DNA from 2 places in the Stenotrophomonas sp. CS3K5 genome. Region 1 is predicted to be linked to the other one. Evidence: predicted binding sites of a transcription regulator. Region 1 holds the regulator's gene; the other holds the start of a gene.
The links. The regulator FliA, encoded in region 1, starts transcription of late flagellar genes. The targets are predictions, from matches to a motif close to TAAAGTTTNNCNNNCNNNGGCCGATAA.

Region 1 (8,533 bases):
GAAGCAGGCGCTCAGCCCGGAACAGAGCCTGCGGCAGAACCCGAAGGAACTGTTCGGCCACTTCGGCGACCTGCTGCTGCAGTTCCTGCTGGTGATCGCGCCGCTGGTGCTGGTCTGCCTGCTGGCCAGCTTCGTCGCACCGCTGGTGATGGGCGGCCTGCGCTGGTCGCAGAAGGCGTTGCTGCCCGACATCAACCGCCTGAACCCGATGAGCGGGCTCAAGCGGCTGTATGGCCCGGAGGCCATCGCCGAATTCACCAAGTCGCTGCTGCGCGTGGCCTTCGTTGGCGTGGCCGCCGGGCTGGTGGTCTGGACCGGCTTTGACACCCTGCGCGGGCTGATCCACCACCCGCTGGAGACCGCCATCACCGATGGCCTGGGCTTCACCCTGCGCCTGCTGCTGGCCACCGCCGGCGCGATGCTGGTGCTGGCCGCCATCGATGCGCCGTACCAGCGCTGGAACTGGATGCGCAAGCTGAAGATGACCCGCGAGGAACTGCGCCGGGAAATGAAGGAAAGCGAGGGCAGCCCCGAGGTGAAGGGGCGCATCCGCCAGCTGCAGCAGCAGATGGCCAACCGCCGGATGATGGAAGCGGTACCCACCGCCGACGTGGTGGTGGTCAACCCCACCCACTACGCGGTGGCGCTGAAGTACGAAGGTGGCGCGATGAACGCCCCCACCGTGGTGGCGCTGGGCGTGGACGAGACCGCCCTGCGCATCCGCGAAGTGGCCGACGGCAACAAGGTCGCCATCGTCTCCGCCCCGCCTTTGGCACGCGCCTTGTATCGGGAAGGCCAACTCGGAAAGGAAATCCCCGTGAGACTGTATTCGGCCGTCGCCCAGGTCCTGTCCTACGTCTACCAGCTGCGCACCTGGCGCACTGGCCCGATGCCGGACGCCCCGCACATCCAGGTGGATGAATTCGGCAAGGGAGGCCGCCCGTGAGCGCCCAGCCCTCGACCGGTTTCAACACCCGCCGCGCCCTGGAAATGATCCGCCAGGGCCTTGGCGCGCCGCTGATCGTGCTGGCCCTGCTGGCCATGGTGGTGGTGCCGCTGGCGGCGCCGGTGCTCGATGCATTGTTCACCTTCAACATCGCCATCTCGTTGATGGTGCTGCTGGCGGTGGTCTACGTGAAGCGCCCGCTGGATTTCACCATCTTCCCGATCGTGCTGCTGATCACCACCATGCTGCGGCTGGCGCTGAACGTGGCCTCCACCCGCGTGATCCTGCTCAACGGCCAGAACGGCCACGAGGCGGCCGGCAAGGTCATCGCCTCGTTCGGCGAATTCGTGATCGGCGGCAACTACGCGGTCGGCATCGTGGTGTTCGCGATCCTGACCATCATCAACTTCGTGGTCATCACCAAGGGGGCCGGCCGCGTCTCGGAAGTGACCGCGCGCTTCATCCTCGACGCCATGCCCGGCAAGCAGATGGCCATCGACGCTGACCTCAACGCCGGCCTGCTGACCCGTGAAGAAGCCAAGCTGCGCCGCGAGGAAGTACGCGAGGAAGCCGACTTCTACGGCGCGATGGACGGTGCCAGCAAGTTCATCCGCGGCGATGCCATCGCCGGCATCCTGATCCTGTTCATCAACATGCTCGGCGGCCTGGCCGTGGGCGTGCTGCAGCATGGCATGCCGTTCGGCGAAGCGGCCGCCACCTACACCCTGCTGTCCATCGGTGACGGGCTGGTGGCGCAGCTGCCGGCGCTGCTGGTGTCCAGCGCCGTGGCAATGCTGGTGACCCGTGCCTCGCGCTCTCAGGACATGGCCCAGGCCATGACCGGCCAGGTGTTCGGCCAGTACCGCGCGCTGGCGATCACCGCCGGCATCGTCGGCCTGGTCGGCCTGGTGCCGGGCATGCCCAACGTCGCTTTCCTGACGCTGGCGGCGATCCTCGGGTTCATTGCCTGGAAGCTGTACCGCAAGGAGAAGCAGCCGGTCTCCGACGCCGCTGCCGGCGCAGGCGATGGCGCCGCGCTGAACGCGCTGGGCCGTCCGGCCGCAGCGGCACCGACGGCGGAATTGAGCTGGGACGAGCTGCGCCCGGTCGATCCGCTGGGGCTGGAGGTGGGCTACCGTCTGATTCCGCTGGTGGACAGCAACCAGGGCGGCGAACTGATGGCGCGCATCAAGGGCGTGCGCCGCAAGCTGACCCAGGATGTCGGCTTCCTGATTCCGTCGGTGCACATCCGCGACAACCTGGAACTGCCGGCCAACGGCTATCGCGTGCTGGTGCACGGCGTGCCGGTGGCCACCGCCGAGATCCATCCGGACCGCGAACTGGCGCTGGACCCGGGCAGCGCCCTGGGTACGCTGGAAGGCATCGCCGGCAAGGACCCCGCGTTCGGCCTGGATGCCACCTGGATCCAGCCGCACCAGCGCGCCCAGGCCGAAACGCTGGGCTACACCGTGGTCGACCCGGCCACCGTGGTGGCCACCCATCTTTCGCACCTGATCCGCGAGCACGCCCCGGAACTGCTCGGCCACGAAGAAGTGCAGCACCTGCTGGCCAACCTGGCCAAGAGTGCGCCCAAGCTCGTCGAAGATCTGACGCCCAAGGCGTTGCCGCTGTCGGCCGTGGTACGCGTGCTGCAGAACCTGCTGGTCGAGCGCATCCCGATCCGCCAGCTGCGCAAGATCGCCGAATCGCTGGTCGAACATGCCCCCGGCAGCCAGGACCCGGCCGTGCTGACCGCCGCGGTGCGCACCGCGCTGGGCCGCTTCATCGTGCAGGAGATCGCCGGAATGTCGGCGGAGCTGCCGGTGTTCACCCTCAACCCGCAATTGGAACGTGTCTTGCAGGAGTCCACGCAGGGCAACGGCGCCGCGCTGGAACCCGGACTCGCCGAGCGACTGCACCAGAGCCTGGCCGACTGTGTCAGCAAGCAGGAAGCCCGCAACGAGCCCGCGGTCGTGCTGGTACCCGGCCCGGTGCGCGCCGCGCTGGCGCGCCTGGTCCGCCACAGCGTTCCGTCGCTGTCGGTCCTGGCCTACAGCGAGGTGCCGGAGGACAAGCGCCTGAAGCTGGTCGGAACGATCAGCTGACGCCGCCCGCCGATGCGCCAGAAAACAGACACCACTTCCGAACCAACGCAACAGACAGATACCAAGGGGAACCCGCACCGTGCAGACCACCGACCACCCGAGTTCCCCGAACGCCACCCCGCCGTCTTCGTCCCGTGACCACAGCATGAAAATCAAACGATTCGTCGCCGCCGACATGCGCTCGGCCATGAACCTGGTGCGCAAGGAGCACGGCCCCGACGCCGTGATCCTGTCCAACCGCCGGATCGAGGAAGGCATCGAGATCGTGGCCGCCGCCAACTACGATGAGAGCGCCGTGCAGCGTGCACTGGAAGCCTCGCGCCGTGACGTGGCGCCGCCGCCGGCACCGAAGCCGCGCACCGCCGCCGATGCGGTGATTGCCGCCGTCACCCGCCGCCGCAGCAGCACCCCGGCACCGGAACCGGTCGCCGCCACCACCTCGGCGGTGGCGGCCCTGGCCCGCGCCGCGGTCGGTGCCACCGGCCGCACCCTGGACAGCGCCGACGAGATCGTGCCGACCCGTGGCAGCACCGGCTTCGCCGCCACCCTGGCGCGCGCCGCCGTCAACGAACCGACGCTGCCGGAACAGATCTTCGCCCCGTTCGCCGAGCCCATCGTCGCGCCGGCAGCGGTGGCCGTAGCAGCACCCAACCGCGCCCGCTTCCAGATCGACCCGCCGCACGAAACGCATCACGAAAGCCCCGCCCCGGCAGTGCAGCCGCCGCCGCTGCCGACTGCCGCCGTGGCCGAGGCGCCGGCCGAATCGACCGTCAGCGAACCGGCACCGGTGGACGCCGACGACGACGCCAGCCCGGCGCCGATGCTGGCGCCGGCCCCGGCGCTGACCGTGGTGGCCCAGGACGACGCCGAGATCCGCCAGCTGCGCCAGGAAGTGGCCGGCATGCGCCAGGTGATCGAGCGCGAGATGAACCGCTTCACCGACGAGCGCCTGCGCGGCTGCCCGGTGCGTGCCACCGCCCTGGACCTGATGGATGAGTACGGCTTCGACGCTGGCCTGGCCCGCGACGTGGCCATGCAGATCCCACTGGAGACCGAAGCCCACCGCGGCCGCGGCCTGATGCTGGGGCTGATCTCGCGCAAGCTGCCGATCGCCCCGGTCGACCCGCTGGAAGAAGGCGGTGTGATCGCGCTGGTCGGCCCGACCGGCGCCGGCAAGACCACCACCATCGCCAAGCTGGCCTCGCGCTTCGCCGAGAAGCACGCCCCGCGTGACGTTGCCCTGGTGACCACCGACACCACCCGCATCGGCGCCCGCGAACAGCTGTACGGCTACGGCCGCCAGCTCGGCATCGCCGTGCACGAGGCCAACAGCGGTACCGACCTGGACCAGCTGCTGGAACGCCTGAAGGACTACAAGCTGGTGCTGATCGACACAGCCGGCCTGGGCCCGCGTGACCGCGCACTGGCCGCCCAGCTGCAGTGGCTGCGCGCCGCCCGCCAGGTGCGCACCCTGCTGGTGCTGCCGGCCAACACCAGTTTCGGCGACATGGACGAGGTGGTCCGCCGCTTTGGCGCGGCCAACCTGCAGGGGCTGGTGCTGAGCAAGCTGGACGAGACCGGCCGTTTCGGCAACGCGCTGTCGGTGGCCGTGGATCACAGCCTGCCGATCACCTGGGTGACTGACGGCCAGGACGTACCGGAGGACCTGCACCGGGCCAGTGCGGCCAATCTCGTACTTCGCCTTGAAGATTTGCGCCGAGCGGCCGATATGCCCTGCAACCCGGAGTTGAACCATGCCGTCGCGTGAGTACGCCAAGCTGACCAAGACCTTCCCGCTGTCGGCCACCCGCAGCGAGCCGCTCGGCCCTGTGCGCACCATTGCCGTGACCGGCGGCAAGGGCGGCGTGGGCAAGACCAACGTGTCGGCCAACCTGGCCGTGGCGCTGGCCGGCATGGGCAAGCGCACGCTGCTGCTGGATGCGGACCTGGGCCTGGCCAACATCGACGTGATCCTGGGGTTGAACCCCACCTTCACGCTGGCCGACCTGGTCGCCGGCCGCTGCTCGCTGGATGACGTCATCGTCGAAGGCCCGAACGGCGTGCTGGTGGTCCCGGCCGCGTCCGGCCGCCGGCACATGGCCGAACTGGCCCCGGCCGAGCACGTCGGCCTGGTCAACGTGTTCTCCGAACTGGAGCGCGAGCTGGACATCATGGTGGTGGACACCGCCGCCGGCATCACCGATGGCGTGCTGACCTTCTGCCAGGCCGCACAGGACACCGTGGTGGTGGTCTGCGACGAACCGGCCTCGATCACCGACGCCTACGCGCTGATCAAGGTGCTCTCGCGCGAGCGTGGGGTGGACCGCATCCAGGTGGTGGCCAACATGGTGCGCGACCCCAACGAAGGCCGCGTGCTGTACGAAAAGCTGACCCGCGTCTGCGAGAAGTTCCTGGCCGATGTCTCATTGAATTACCTGGGCTGCGTGCCGCAGGATGACTGGTTGCGCCTGTCGGTGCAGCGCCAGCAGCCGGTGGTCAAGGCCTACCCATCCAGCCCGGCTGCACTGGCGATCACCGAGATCGCACGGCGCACCGCGCGCTGGCAGGCGCCGACCGAACCGCGTGGCGGCGTCGAGTTCTTCCTCGAACGCATCCTCAAGCAGCGCGGGGTGGCCGCATGAAAGGCGCAGCCCAGTACCGGGAGGTCCAGCGCTCGGCGGCCAACGAGGTCATCGCCCAGCATTCGGACCTGGTGCGGCGCATCGCCCACCACCTGGCCGCACGCCTGCCGGCCAGCGTCGAAGTCGACGACCTGATCCAGGCCGGCATGATGGGCCTGATCGAGGCCTCGCGCAGCTACGACGCCGACCAGGGCGCCTCGTTCGAGACCTACGCGTCGATCCGCATCCGCGGTTCGATGATCGACGAGATCCGTCGTGGCGATTGGGTGCCGCGTTCGGTGCACCGCCGTGCACGCGATGCTGCTGCCACCATCCGCCGCCTGGAACAGAGCAGTGGCCGTGCCGCCAGCGCCACCGAAGTGGCCGCCGCGATGGACATGCCGCTGCCCGAATACCTGCGGCTGATGGAAGACGCCGCGCGCGGCCAGGTGCTGAGCCTGGAATCGCGTATCGAGGACCAGGGCGAACTGGATACCGTCGCCCAGGGCGGCCCGACCCCGCAGCAGGTGCTGGAGCGCGGCGAGTTCGGCCGCGAGCTGGGCAAGGCCATCGGCCACCTGCCCGAGCGCGAACAGCTGGTGCTCTCGCTCTACTACGAGCAGGAGCTGAACCTGAAGGAGATCGGTGCGGTGCTCGGCGTGAGCGAGTCGCGGGTCTGCCAGATCCACGGCCAGGCGGTGCTGCGCCTGCGTGGCCGACTGAAGATTTTCGAGGCGGTCGACGCCGGCCTTGAAGAATGAACATCCCCGAGGCGTCTGCCCCCGGCCGCCCGGAATGAACAACAAAGGAACTCTGCTTTGAACAAGAACATGCGCATCCTGATCGTCGACGACTTCTCGACCATGCGTCGCATCGTCAAGAACCTGCTGGGCGATCTGGGCTTCACCAACACCGCCGAAGCCGAGGACGGGCATGCCGCGCTGTCGCTGCTGCAGAGCCAGCCGTTCGATTTCGTGGTCACCGACTGGAACATGCCGGTGATGACCGGCATCGAGCTGCTCAAGGCGATCCGCGCCGATGCCAAGCTGAAGACCCTGCCGGTGTTGATGGTGACCGCCGAAGCCAAGCGCGAGCAGATCATCGAAGCCGCCCAGAGCGGCGTCAACGGCTACATCATCAAGCCGTTCACCGCGCAGACCCTGGAAGAAAAGCTGGGCAAGATCTTCGAACGCCTGGCGGCCAGCGCCTGATGGATACCACGGTCGACAAGAACGCCCTTGCCCTGCGCCTGCAGGAAGCCCTGGACGCGCTGGAGTCCGGTGACGAGGCCGCCTGGCGGCAGCGCATCGACGGACTGGTCGCGCTGCGCACGCAGCCGATGATGAGCGGTCTTTCGCGGCTGGCCCGCGAACTCGGCCAGGCGCTGGGTGAACTGCCGACCGTGCCCAGCGATGCCGGTGAACTGGACGACGCCTGCGCGCGCCTGGACCACGTGGTGGCGATGACCGAACAGGCCACCCACCGCACCCTGGACCTGGCCGAGGAATGCCGCAGCCTGACCGAGCAACTGCGCGCCGAAGGCCTGCAGCCGGGCCAGGACGCGCAGCTAGAGCGCATCCGCCACAACCTCACCGAGATCGCCCTGACCCAGAGCTACCAGGACCTGACCGGGCAGATCATCCGTCGCGTGGTCGGCATCGTGCGCCGCGTGCACGAAGGCTTCGGCGCGCTCGGCCTGCCGCCGGAACAGCATCGCACCGACCCGGAACTGGCCGGGCCGGCACTGAAGGGACTGGACCGCCACGCGGTCTCGCAGAACGACGCCGACGACCTGTTGTCGGATCTGGGGCTGTAAGCATGAGCGCGGTATCCGACGACATCACTGCCGATTTCATCATCGAGGCACAGGAAATCCTGGACCGCCTGGGCGAACAGCTGGTGTCGCTGGAGCAGGCGCCGCAGGACAGCGAGCAGCTCAACGCGGTGTTCCGCGGCTACCACACGCTCAAGGGCGGCGCCGGCTTCCTCGGCGTCACCGCCATGGTCGAGTTGTGCCACGCCGCCGAAGAAGCCCTCGGCATCGCGCGCGCCGGCCAGGCCGTGCTGCAGGCCCATCACTTCGACGCGGCCCAGCAGTCGCTGGATTACCTGCAGTCGATGCTCGACGCGGTGTCCTCGGGCACCGAGCCGGGTTATGCGCCGCCGGAGCTGATCGCACAGTTCGACATGCACGGTGGCGGTACCGCAGCCCCGACCGCCGCCGCACCCGCCGCTGCCGGCGGCGACCTGATCACCGAAGACGAATTCGAGGCCCTGCTCGACCAGCTGCACGGCGGCAACGCGCCGACCGCGGTCGCGCCGGCGAAGAAGGCCGACGACGGCCTGATCAGCGAAGACGAGTTCGAAGCCCTGCTCGACCAGCTGCACGGTGGCGCCGCGCCCGGCAGCAAGCCGGTCGCCGCCACGCCGGTCGCTGCGACGCCTGCGCCGCGCCCGGCGGCCGCCACCCCGGCAGCCAAGCCGGCCGCCAAGCCGCTGGCCGAAGCCGAGCACACCGTGCGCGTGGATACCAAGCGCCTGGATGCGATCGTCAACCTGATCGGCGAGCTGGTGCTGTCACGCAACCGCCTGAAGACGCTGCGCGCACGCCTGCGCGATGAAGAGCTGGACCGCGCCGTATCCACCCTGGACATCGCCACCGCGCGACTGCAGTCGGCGGTGATGCGCACCCGCATGCAGCCGGTCGGCAAGGTGTTCTCGCGCTTCCCCAAGGTCGCCCGCGATGTCGCCCGCTCGCTGAAGAAGGAAGTGGATCTGGAACTGATCGGCGCCGAGACCGAGCTCGACCGCAACCTGGTCGAAGCCCTGGCCGACCCGCTGGTTCACCTGGTCCGCAATGC
Region 2 (8,533 bases), on a different contig from region 1:
GGATCTGCTCGTTGATCGCGGCCAGGTTGTGCTTGGTGGTGGCCATCGCAGCGGTGAACACCGCCTTCTCGCCCGGCAGCGCTTCCATGTCCACACTCAGATCGCCCACCGCATAGCGCTGCATCACCTCCACCAGGCGCTGGGTGACGGCATTGCTGGCGGCCACCAGCTGGTTGCTGTCGGCGACCATGCGGCCGTACTCGCCCGGGAACGCGGTCGCATCCATGCGATAGCTCAGTTCACCGGCCTCATGGCGCTGCGCCATTTCCGCCTGTGCGGCCATCACCGCCTGCAACTGGCCGCGCATGCCCTGCATCGCGTCCAGCAGGCGGCCCACTTCATCGTTGCTGCGCGCCGGCAGCGTGCTGTCCAGCTTGCCGGCGGCCACATCACCGGCCACACGCACGGCCTCGGCCAACGGGCGGATCGCCAGCCGGCGCAGCAGCACATACACGCCGGCGCTGAGCGTCAGCGCCGCCACCACGCCCACCAGCAGGGTCAGCCACAGCAGCTGGCGCGCCTCGGCCACGATCACTGCATGCGGCATCACCACCCCCAGCGCGAAGCGCTGCGGTGCATCGCCTACGCGCAACGGCACGTACACGCGCACGTTGCCCTCGGCATCCGGGGTGAACGCCTCGAAGCGGCGGTCGGCCGCGATGTCGGCCAGCATGCCGCGGGTCAATGCATCAGTACGCGGCTTGCCGATCTCGGCGGCATTGGCCGAGGCCAGCACCACGCCCTTGGGTGACAGCAGTTCGACATGGCCGGCGCCCATTGGCTTCAGCGTGGCCAGGTGCTTCTGCAAGGCCGCCAGCGAGAAGTCGACGGTGAACACGCCCAGGAAGGTGCCGTTCTCCACGATCGGCGAGCTCAGCGTGCTCATCAGCACCTGCTGGCCGGCGATGTCGTAGGCGTAGGGTTCGCTGACCTTGGGCAGCTTGTCGCGGCTGGGCACCACGTACCAGTCGGCCGAACCGTCAGCGGCCTCGGTGTAGTCGGTCATGGTCGACTGCTGCGGCTTGCCCTCGTGCCAGGCCCAGTAGCTCATGTAGCGGCCGGTGGCGTCGTGCATCTCGGTGTTGGCGAACTCGGCATCCTTGCCATCGAACGCTTCGGCTTCCCACATGGTGCTCTTGCCCAGCCATTCCGGATGGGTGCGCAGCTGCTCGCCGAGGACCGCGGCCAGGCTGGCGCGGTCGGGAACGTCGCCGCGTGCGCGCTGGGCCAGCACGGCTTCGACCATCGCATCGTTGCTGGCGAAGGCGGTGCCCAGGTCGGCGGCGACCTGGCGGGCCTCCGCATTGGCCTCACTGGTCATGGTCTGGCGCGAGGCGTCGATCAGGCTGGCACTGGCCTGGCGGTAGATCAGGAAGGCGGTCAGGCCGAAGCACAGCAGCGCGATCAGGGCAGTGCCCAGCATCAGCTTGTGGGCGATGCTGCCCGGGCGGCGGGCAGCGGCGGAGCGGGAAGAAGGCATGGAAGGGTCCGCAAGGCAGTTCAGGACGACCGGCACCGCGAGGCGCCGCGCAGGCGCGCGATCCGTCGCGCGGGCCCCCAGCGGCCGGGTCTGGCCCGGCACTGGAAGCGCACCGGGTTAGCGGCCGCGTACCCACGAGGTTGAGTCGCCGCGCCTACACATTGCTGAATCCGCTCAGGGACGGGGCATGAAGCGCGGCCCGCACAGCCACCTGCGCCTACTCGGCCACGCGGTCCTTGATCCATTGCGCGCGCGGCAGGACCTCGATGCTGCCGGCCGCATACTGCTGCAGCACATCATCCGGGCCGAAGCGCGGCTGCCAGCCGAGCTCGCTGCGCAACCGCGCACTGTCATAGACGCGGTCGATGCTGAGCGGCAATGGCCAGCCACGGCGCTCGAACTCGGCGAGCAGCTGCGGGGCGCGCCGGGCCAGCACGCTGCGCGGGCGCGCGGCCAGGTCCAGGCAGTCCTCGCGCCGGAACGGGGTGGGCGCACAGGCGACGTAACGCGCGAACCCCTCGCCCGCATCCAGCAGCAGCGTGGCGTGTGCGCTGGCCACATCACGCGCGTCCAGGCCACGATGCAGGCGGAACATCGCCATGCGTTCGGGAGGTTCGGGGAAGCAGCGGCCCATGCGCAGTACGCGCACGCTGAACCCGGGCGCCACCGCAGCCTCGGCCAGGGCCTCGGCCTGCAGCTTGGTACGGTGGTAGATCGTACGCGGCAACGGCTCGGTATCTTCGTCGATCCAACGGCAGCCGCCGGCGACCACCGCATGGCCGTACAGCGCCGTGGTGCTGGTCAGCACGAAGCGCCGTGCGCCCGCCTCGCGTGCCGCCTGCAGCAGGTGGGCCGTGGCGTCCACATTGATCTGCTGGAACACCGCATCGGGCACCAGGCCCACGTGCGGTGCGTGCAGGGCGGCGGTGTGGATCACCGCGTCGACACCCTGCACCGCGCGCGCCACAGCCTGGCGGTCGGCGACATCGGCAATGATGCGGGTGGTGGCGAATGGGCTGCGATCCAGCCCCACCACTTCATGGGTCGCCGCCAGCGCACCGAAGATCGCGCGTGCGATCCGCCCGGAACTGCCGGTCAACAGAATCTTCATTGAGTCCATTCACTCGAGGCTCCCGGGAACTACCGGGATGCTGCGATTCTAGGCAAGCCATCGGTCATCTGCGATAGCACCGCCGCCAACGCTGTGTTCGCTACCGTAGCGGCGCGTGAACGCAACTGCGGCGTGGCGTGAAGGCTGCGCCGCCCGCGCGGACATGGCCTTAGCCGGGCATCGGCAAGGATGCTGCTTTCCTCCCTGCTCTGGAGAGTTCCCATGGCCGACCCGCAGCGCGGCACTTCCCAACGCGGCTTCGCTTCGATGGACCAGGACAAGCAGCGCGCGATCGCCGCCAAGGGCGGCCGTGCAGCGCATGCCTCCGGCAATGCGCACGAATTCAGCCCGGCCGAAGCGCGCCTTGCCGGCCGCAAGGGCGGCCAGGCCATCAGCCGCGACCGCCAGCACATGGCCGCCATCGGCCGCGAAGGAGGTCACGCCCGCCACGCAGGCATGCGGCAGCAACAGCAACAACCGGCCGATGAGCCGCTGGCCGAACGCTCGCCGCGGCAGCAGGGCTGAGCGGGCTACGGACGGGCCGCCTGCCTCGCTCAGCGGTGAGCCAGGATATTGAGCAGGCGCCCGAACGGATCGCGGACGAAGAAGCGACGCACGCCCCACGGCTCGTCGGCCGGCCCGTATTCCAGTGCGATGCCAGCCGCGTGCACGCGGTCGAGCACCTGCTGCAGATCGTCCACCTCGATCGACAGGTCCGGCACCGGCGCACCGCCGCCGCCTTCGCTGGCGAAACTGATCTGGGCCAGCGCGTTGCCCTGGCCGCCGTGGGTGACGATCCATCCGTGGTCCATCACCACCGGCATGCCCAGCAGACCGGTATAGAAGGCCGCCGCACGTGACGGGTCCGGGGTGGCGATGTTGGCGACGACACGTTTGACAGCCATGAGACTCCTTCGGCGGAAACAGAAGAGCCCCGTCGCTGACGGGGCCCCACATCATGCCGCTTCAACCGGCGCGACTCACACGCCCATGCAGAGATCGATCACACAGGTGTTGTACGCCTGCTCGCACTCGGTGGCATCTCCGCCGGTGGACAAGCACGCCTGGTAGGCCCGCCAGCACGGCCGGTCGCAGGGTTCCACCGGCCCGGCCACGGCCACCGAACCGGTACAGGCCAACGCGAACACCGCCGCCGTGATCACTTTCCTGAAAGTACGCATCGATATCACTCCTTGATAAGCCTGGTGAGCCCAGGCCGGCCCACGGTAAAGCGGCCGTCGGGAGACCACGTGAACGCCTCTGTCACGCAAAATTAACGCGTTCATAAAATTACCTTCACATTACTGGGGGGTGTTGCCCCGCCTTGGCGTTAACGGCGTTGTTGTCCGTCAACCAAGGAAGTTGTCCGATGAATCACCCGCTGTACGGCCGTTCGTCCCGCTCCCTGTCGCACCGCCCGCTGGCGCTTGCCGTTGCCAGTTCGCTGCTGCTGGCTACCGCGCTGCCCGCCCTGGCCAGCGAATCACTTGATGCCTGGCAGCAGCAGCGCCAACTGCAGGCTGCGTGGGCGCAACCTGCCACCGGCACGGCACCGGCAGCGACGGCCGCTGCCCCTGCGGCGACTCCCCCCGCCATTCTCGGCAACCCGGGTGACCCGGCAAGCTGGCGCAGTGACGAATTCAATGCCGATTGGGGCCTGGCTGCGATGGGGGCCGACCATGCCTACGCACGCGGCCTGACTGGCAAGGGCGTGCGCCTGGCGCTGTTCGACTCCGGTTCGGCACTGGCCCATCCCGAATTCTCCGGCCGCAACACTTCCAGCATCACCATCGGCGCGGACTGCGCGACACCGGGCGTAGTCGCAGGTGCCGGTGCTTGCGGGCAGACCCGTGGCGAACAGCCCGGCTACAACTACTACGGTCTCGGCGCCGGCGTTCCGGCAGCACTCGCCGCACGCCTGATCGCCGCCGGCCAGCCGTACGGCTTCAGCTATGCCGACCACGGCACGCATGTGCTGGGCACCATCGGTGCCAACCGCGATGGCACGGGTATGCACGGCGTGGCATTTGGTTCAGACCTCACCGCCGCCCGGGTGTTTGGCGACACCTACTACGAGTGGCGCCTGGATCCGGACAACTACTACCGTCCGCGTGCTGTCTATCGAACTGATCCGGACGACGCCGCGACGCTGGACATGTATGCGCAGATCCAGGCGCAGGGCGTGCGCGCCATCAATCACAGCTGGGGCATCTCCACGCGCAACATGACCGCCGCCGCGCTGGACCAGCAGTACGCCAACATCGGTGCCGACTACGGCGTGTACGGCAGCATCTACGCCAGCAATGGCGATACCCCCGGCTCCACGCTCATCCAAGTGTGGTCAGCTGGCAACGGCAGTGGCGCCGTCGCCGGAATCACGGCCGCCATGCCGCGCTGGAAGCCCGAACTGGAACCGTACTGGCTGGCAGTGGCCAACGTCCGCCGGCCCAATGCTGCTGCGGGCGAAACCGACTACGTGATCGATGGCAGTTCCAGCATCTGCGGCGTTGCCGCCAACTGGTGCATCTCGGCTCCCGGTACCGACATCCTGAGCACCATCGTGTCCGGTGATATCCAGGGCCGCGTCGAGAACACTTCGGCCTACGTCCGCCTGATCATCGACAGCGAGAACACCCAGTACGTCTATGGCACCAAGACGGGCACGTCGATGGCGGCGCCACACATCACCGGCGCGCTGGGCCTGCTGATGGAGCGCTTCCCGTATCTGGACAACGCCCAGGTGCGCGACGTGCTGCTGACCACCGCGCGCGACCTGGGTGCAGCAGGCATCGATCCAATCTACGGCTGGGGCATGGTCGATCTGAAGAAGGCCATCGAAGGCTACGGCTCGCTGCGCGTGGACACCAACGTGGTGATGAACCAGAAGGCCGGTGGCCTGAAGGTCTGGGAAGGCGACGCCTGGGACAACTGGACCAATGACATCGGCGGCCCCGGCAAGCTGACCAAGTCCGGCATCGGCTGGCTGCGCCTGAGCGGCAACAACAGCTTCAACGGCGCTATGCTGCGCGACGGCACGCTGGAATTGAATGGCACCAACACGCTGACGTCAGCGGTCGAGGTGCAGGGCGGCCAGTTCCTGCTCAACGGCAGCCTGGTCTCCACCGCACTGAACACCAGCGGCGGCGTCAGCACGGTCAGCAGCAGCGGCCTGCTGAAGAACAGCAGCCTGACCGTCAACGGCGGCGTGGTGTCATTCAACGGCACCCAGACCGGCGGCACCACCACGGTCGGCGCCAACGGCCTGCTGAAGGGCATCGGTACGCTGGGCACCACCCGCGTGGACGGCATCATCGCACCGGGCAACTCGATCGGCACACTCACCATCAACGGCAACTACGTGCAGGGCGCCACCGGCGTGTATGCCGCGGAACTGGCTCCGGGTGGCCGCAGCGACCAGCTGCACGTCACCGGCACCGCCACGCTCGGCGGTACTCTGGTCGCACTACCGGAACCGGGCGTGTACTACCTCGGCGAACAGTTCAACTTCCTGCGCGCCGACGGCGGTGTCAGCGGCCAGTTCGCCAAGACCGACTTCAGCGCGTTCTCGCCGTTCCTGCAGTTCAGCCTGGCCTACGGCGCCAATGGTGCGCGTATCGACGTTGCCCGCGGTGCTTCCCTGACTACCGCTGCCACCACCCCCAACCAGCGCGCAGTGGCGGGTGCCGCTGACCTGCTGCCGATCAACCAGGGCCTGCCCAAGCCGCTCACCCAGCTGTTCCCGCAGCAGGTCGGCGGCGTGCTTGACGGCCTCAGTGGCGAGCTGCATCCGGCCACCGCTCTGGCCCTGGTCGAGGGCAGCCGCTATGTGCGCGATGCCGCGCTGTCGCGCCGTGCCGGTGCCGCCGCGCCCGGTGCCGAGACCGGCGATGCGACCGGTGCCTGGGTCCAGGCGATCGGTGGCAACGGCAAGCTGGACGGTGATTTCAACACCGCCCGTACCGAAGCCAACAGCAACGGCCTGCTGGTCGGCATCGACCGCGAGGTCTCCGGCTGGCAGCTGGGTGTGCTGGCCGGTACCGGCCGCACCGACGTGAAGCAGCAGGACCGTCGCGCCAAGTCGAAGATCGACAACACGCATTTCGGTGCCTACGCCAGCCACAGCTGGGGTGGCTTCGGCCTGCGCGGCGGTGTGGCATGGAGCCAGCACGAAGTGAAGAGCACGCGCGAAGTCGGCTTTGCTGGCTTCAGCGACAGCCTGAGCGCACGCTACGACGCCCGCACCCGCCAGGCCTTCATCGAGGCCGGGTACCGCTTCGGCGGGCCGGAAGCCGGGCTGGAGCCGTACCTGCAGGTGGCGCGCGTTGAAGTGGACCTCAAGCGCATCAACGAACGCGGCGGCGCGGCGGCACTGCGTGGCGAGGTGGATGACACCGGCACCACCATCGCCACCGCCGGCGTGCGCTTCGACAAGGGCCTGAAGGCGTCGTTCCAGCAGGAAAGCTGGCTGCACCTGCGCGGCGGCGTCGGCTATCGCCGTGCCTCGGGTGACCGCAGCCAGGTGGCCAACCTGGCCTTCGCTGACGGCGCGACCACGTTTGCGGTGAACGGTGCACCGATTGCCGACAGCGCGGTGGTGGCCGAGATCGGCCTGGCGGCCTGGTTGAGTCCGCGCCAGCAGCTGGAACTGGGCTACAGCGGCCAGTTCGGCAGTGAAAGCCGCGACCACGGTGCCAATGCACGCTGGTCGATCCGCTTCTGACACAACCTGCGTTTGACGGGTTGGGGCGGCCTCACGGCCGCCCCTTTTTTACATCCTGCGCCCGATGATCAGGCCGCCTTCATCGCGTGCTTGCGCGCGCGCATCACGTTGTGGCACTCCTGCACGTCCGGCAGCAGCTGGGTGACTTCCTGGCGCACCGCCGGCGGCAGATCGTTCTCCTTCAGCACATCCTTGAATGCGCCGAGCAGACGGTCCTCGGATTCTTCCAGTTCGGCCACATAGCCGTAGTTGGTGTCGCCGAACGCCGCGCGCACCTTGCCGTAGAACTGCTGCATCGAACCGACCAGGGTGCCGTGCTCGGCCGGCTTGCCACCGCTGGCGGCCACCGAGCCACTCAGCGCAGCGACGATCCTGCCCTTGACGCCGGCGATGCGGACGAACAGCGCCGACAGTTCGGCATCCTTCACCTTGGTGGCCGCTTCCTCGTAGAACGACTTGCCATCGCGGGCAATTTCAATCAGGTCGTTGAGGCGATGTTCGATGGTGGACTGGGTGCTCATGGCGTTGCTCCTGTCTTCGGATCGGGGGAGAAAAGCAGCGTTGACTGCGCTGCCTGTGGGACCACTGTGGCCAGGTTGGTGTGGTTCGCGGGTGAGCAGCGATTGATGCCTGCCTCACTTCACCCAACCCGCACTGACTGCTTCACGCCACAGCCGCGTGCGGCTCACATCAAACCGACCTCACGTGGTCACCAGGGCACGAAGAGGATGATCAGCACGATCAACAGCACGGCAGCGAGTGCTCCCATCAGCACATTTCTCTGGCGCCAGCTGGGCTTGGGTTTTCCGGGGGTATTCATGGCTTTCCTGCCTGCCTCTGTGGATGACCCCGGCAGACTGCGGGATGGGCGACAGCGCCTGCGTGCAGAACGCGTGCAGGCGAGGTGCAGGTCAGTGTGGTCGCTGTCGATTCCCGACACCGTCACTCGTCGGAACAACAAAGGCACACCCTTCCGTCTGCAGGAGTACAGCGATGTCCCCGACCCTCACCGCCTTCGCCACCTCCCCCGACCGCGGCCAGGGCCTGGCCCGTGACATGCGCGTGCGCTGGGCGCTGGAGGAACTGGGCATTGCCTACGACGTGCAACTGCTCAGCTTTGCGCAGATGAAGCAGCCCGCCCATCTGGCCCGTAATCCGTTCGGCCAGATTCCCACCTGGCAGGAGGGCGAGCGGGTGCTGTTCGAGTCCGGCGCGATCGTCC

Region 2: the regulator FliA is predicted to act here: its motif matches at 1,598-1,624, upstream of AC5YGJ_RS11065 (methyl-accepting chemotaxis protein).

The regions. Positions count from the first base shown of each region.
Region 1 is NZ_JCAKRX010000002.1:533,069-541,601, forward strand. It holds gene flhB (flagellar biosynthesis protein FlhB) at 1-946, shown strand, start outside; gene flhA (flagellar biosynthesis protein FlhA) at 991-3,051, shown strand; gene flhF (flagellar biosynthesis GTPase FlhF) at 3,197-4,819, shown strand; gene AC5YGJ_RS05040 (MinD/ParA family ATP-binding protein) at 4,806-5,693, shown strand; gene AC5YGJ_RS05045 (RNA polymerase sigma factor FliA) at 5,690-6,433, shown strand; gene cheY (chemotaxis response regulator CheY) at 6,491-6,883, shown strand; gene AC5YGJ_RS05055 (protein phosphatase CheZ) at 6,883-7,488, shown strand; gene AC5YGJ_RS05060 (chemotaxis protein CheA) at 7,491-8,533, shown strand, end outside.
Region 2 is NZ_JCAKRX010000006.1:157,575-166,107, forward strand. It holds gene AC5YGJ_RS11065 (methyl-accepting chemotaxis protein) at 1-1,480, opposite strand, end outside; gene AC5YGJ_RS11070 (NAD-dependent epimerase/dehydratase family protein) at 1,698-2,591, opposite strand; gene AC5YGJ_RS11075 (KGG domain-containing protein) at 2,814-3,116, shown strand; gene AC5YGJ_RS11080 (VOC family protein) at 3,146-3,496, opposite strand; gene AC5YGJ_RS11085 (hypothetical protein) at 3,572-3,772, opposite strand; gene AC5YGJ_RS11090 (autotransporter domain-containing protein) at 3,961-7,311, shown strand; gene AC5YGJ_RS11095 (PA2169 family four-helix-bundle protein) at 7,380-7,832, opposite strand; gene AC5YGJ_RS11100 (glutathione S-transferase family protein) at 8,305-8,533, shown strand, end outside.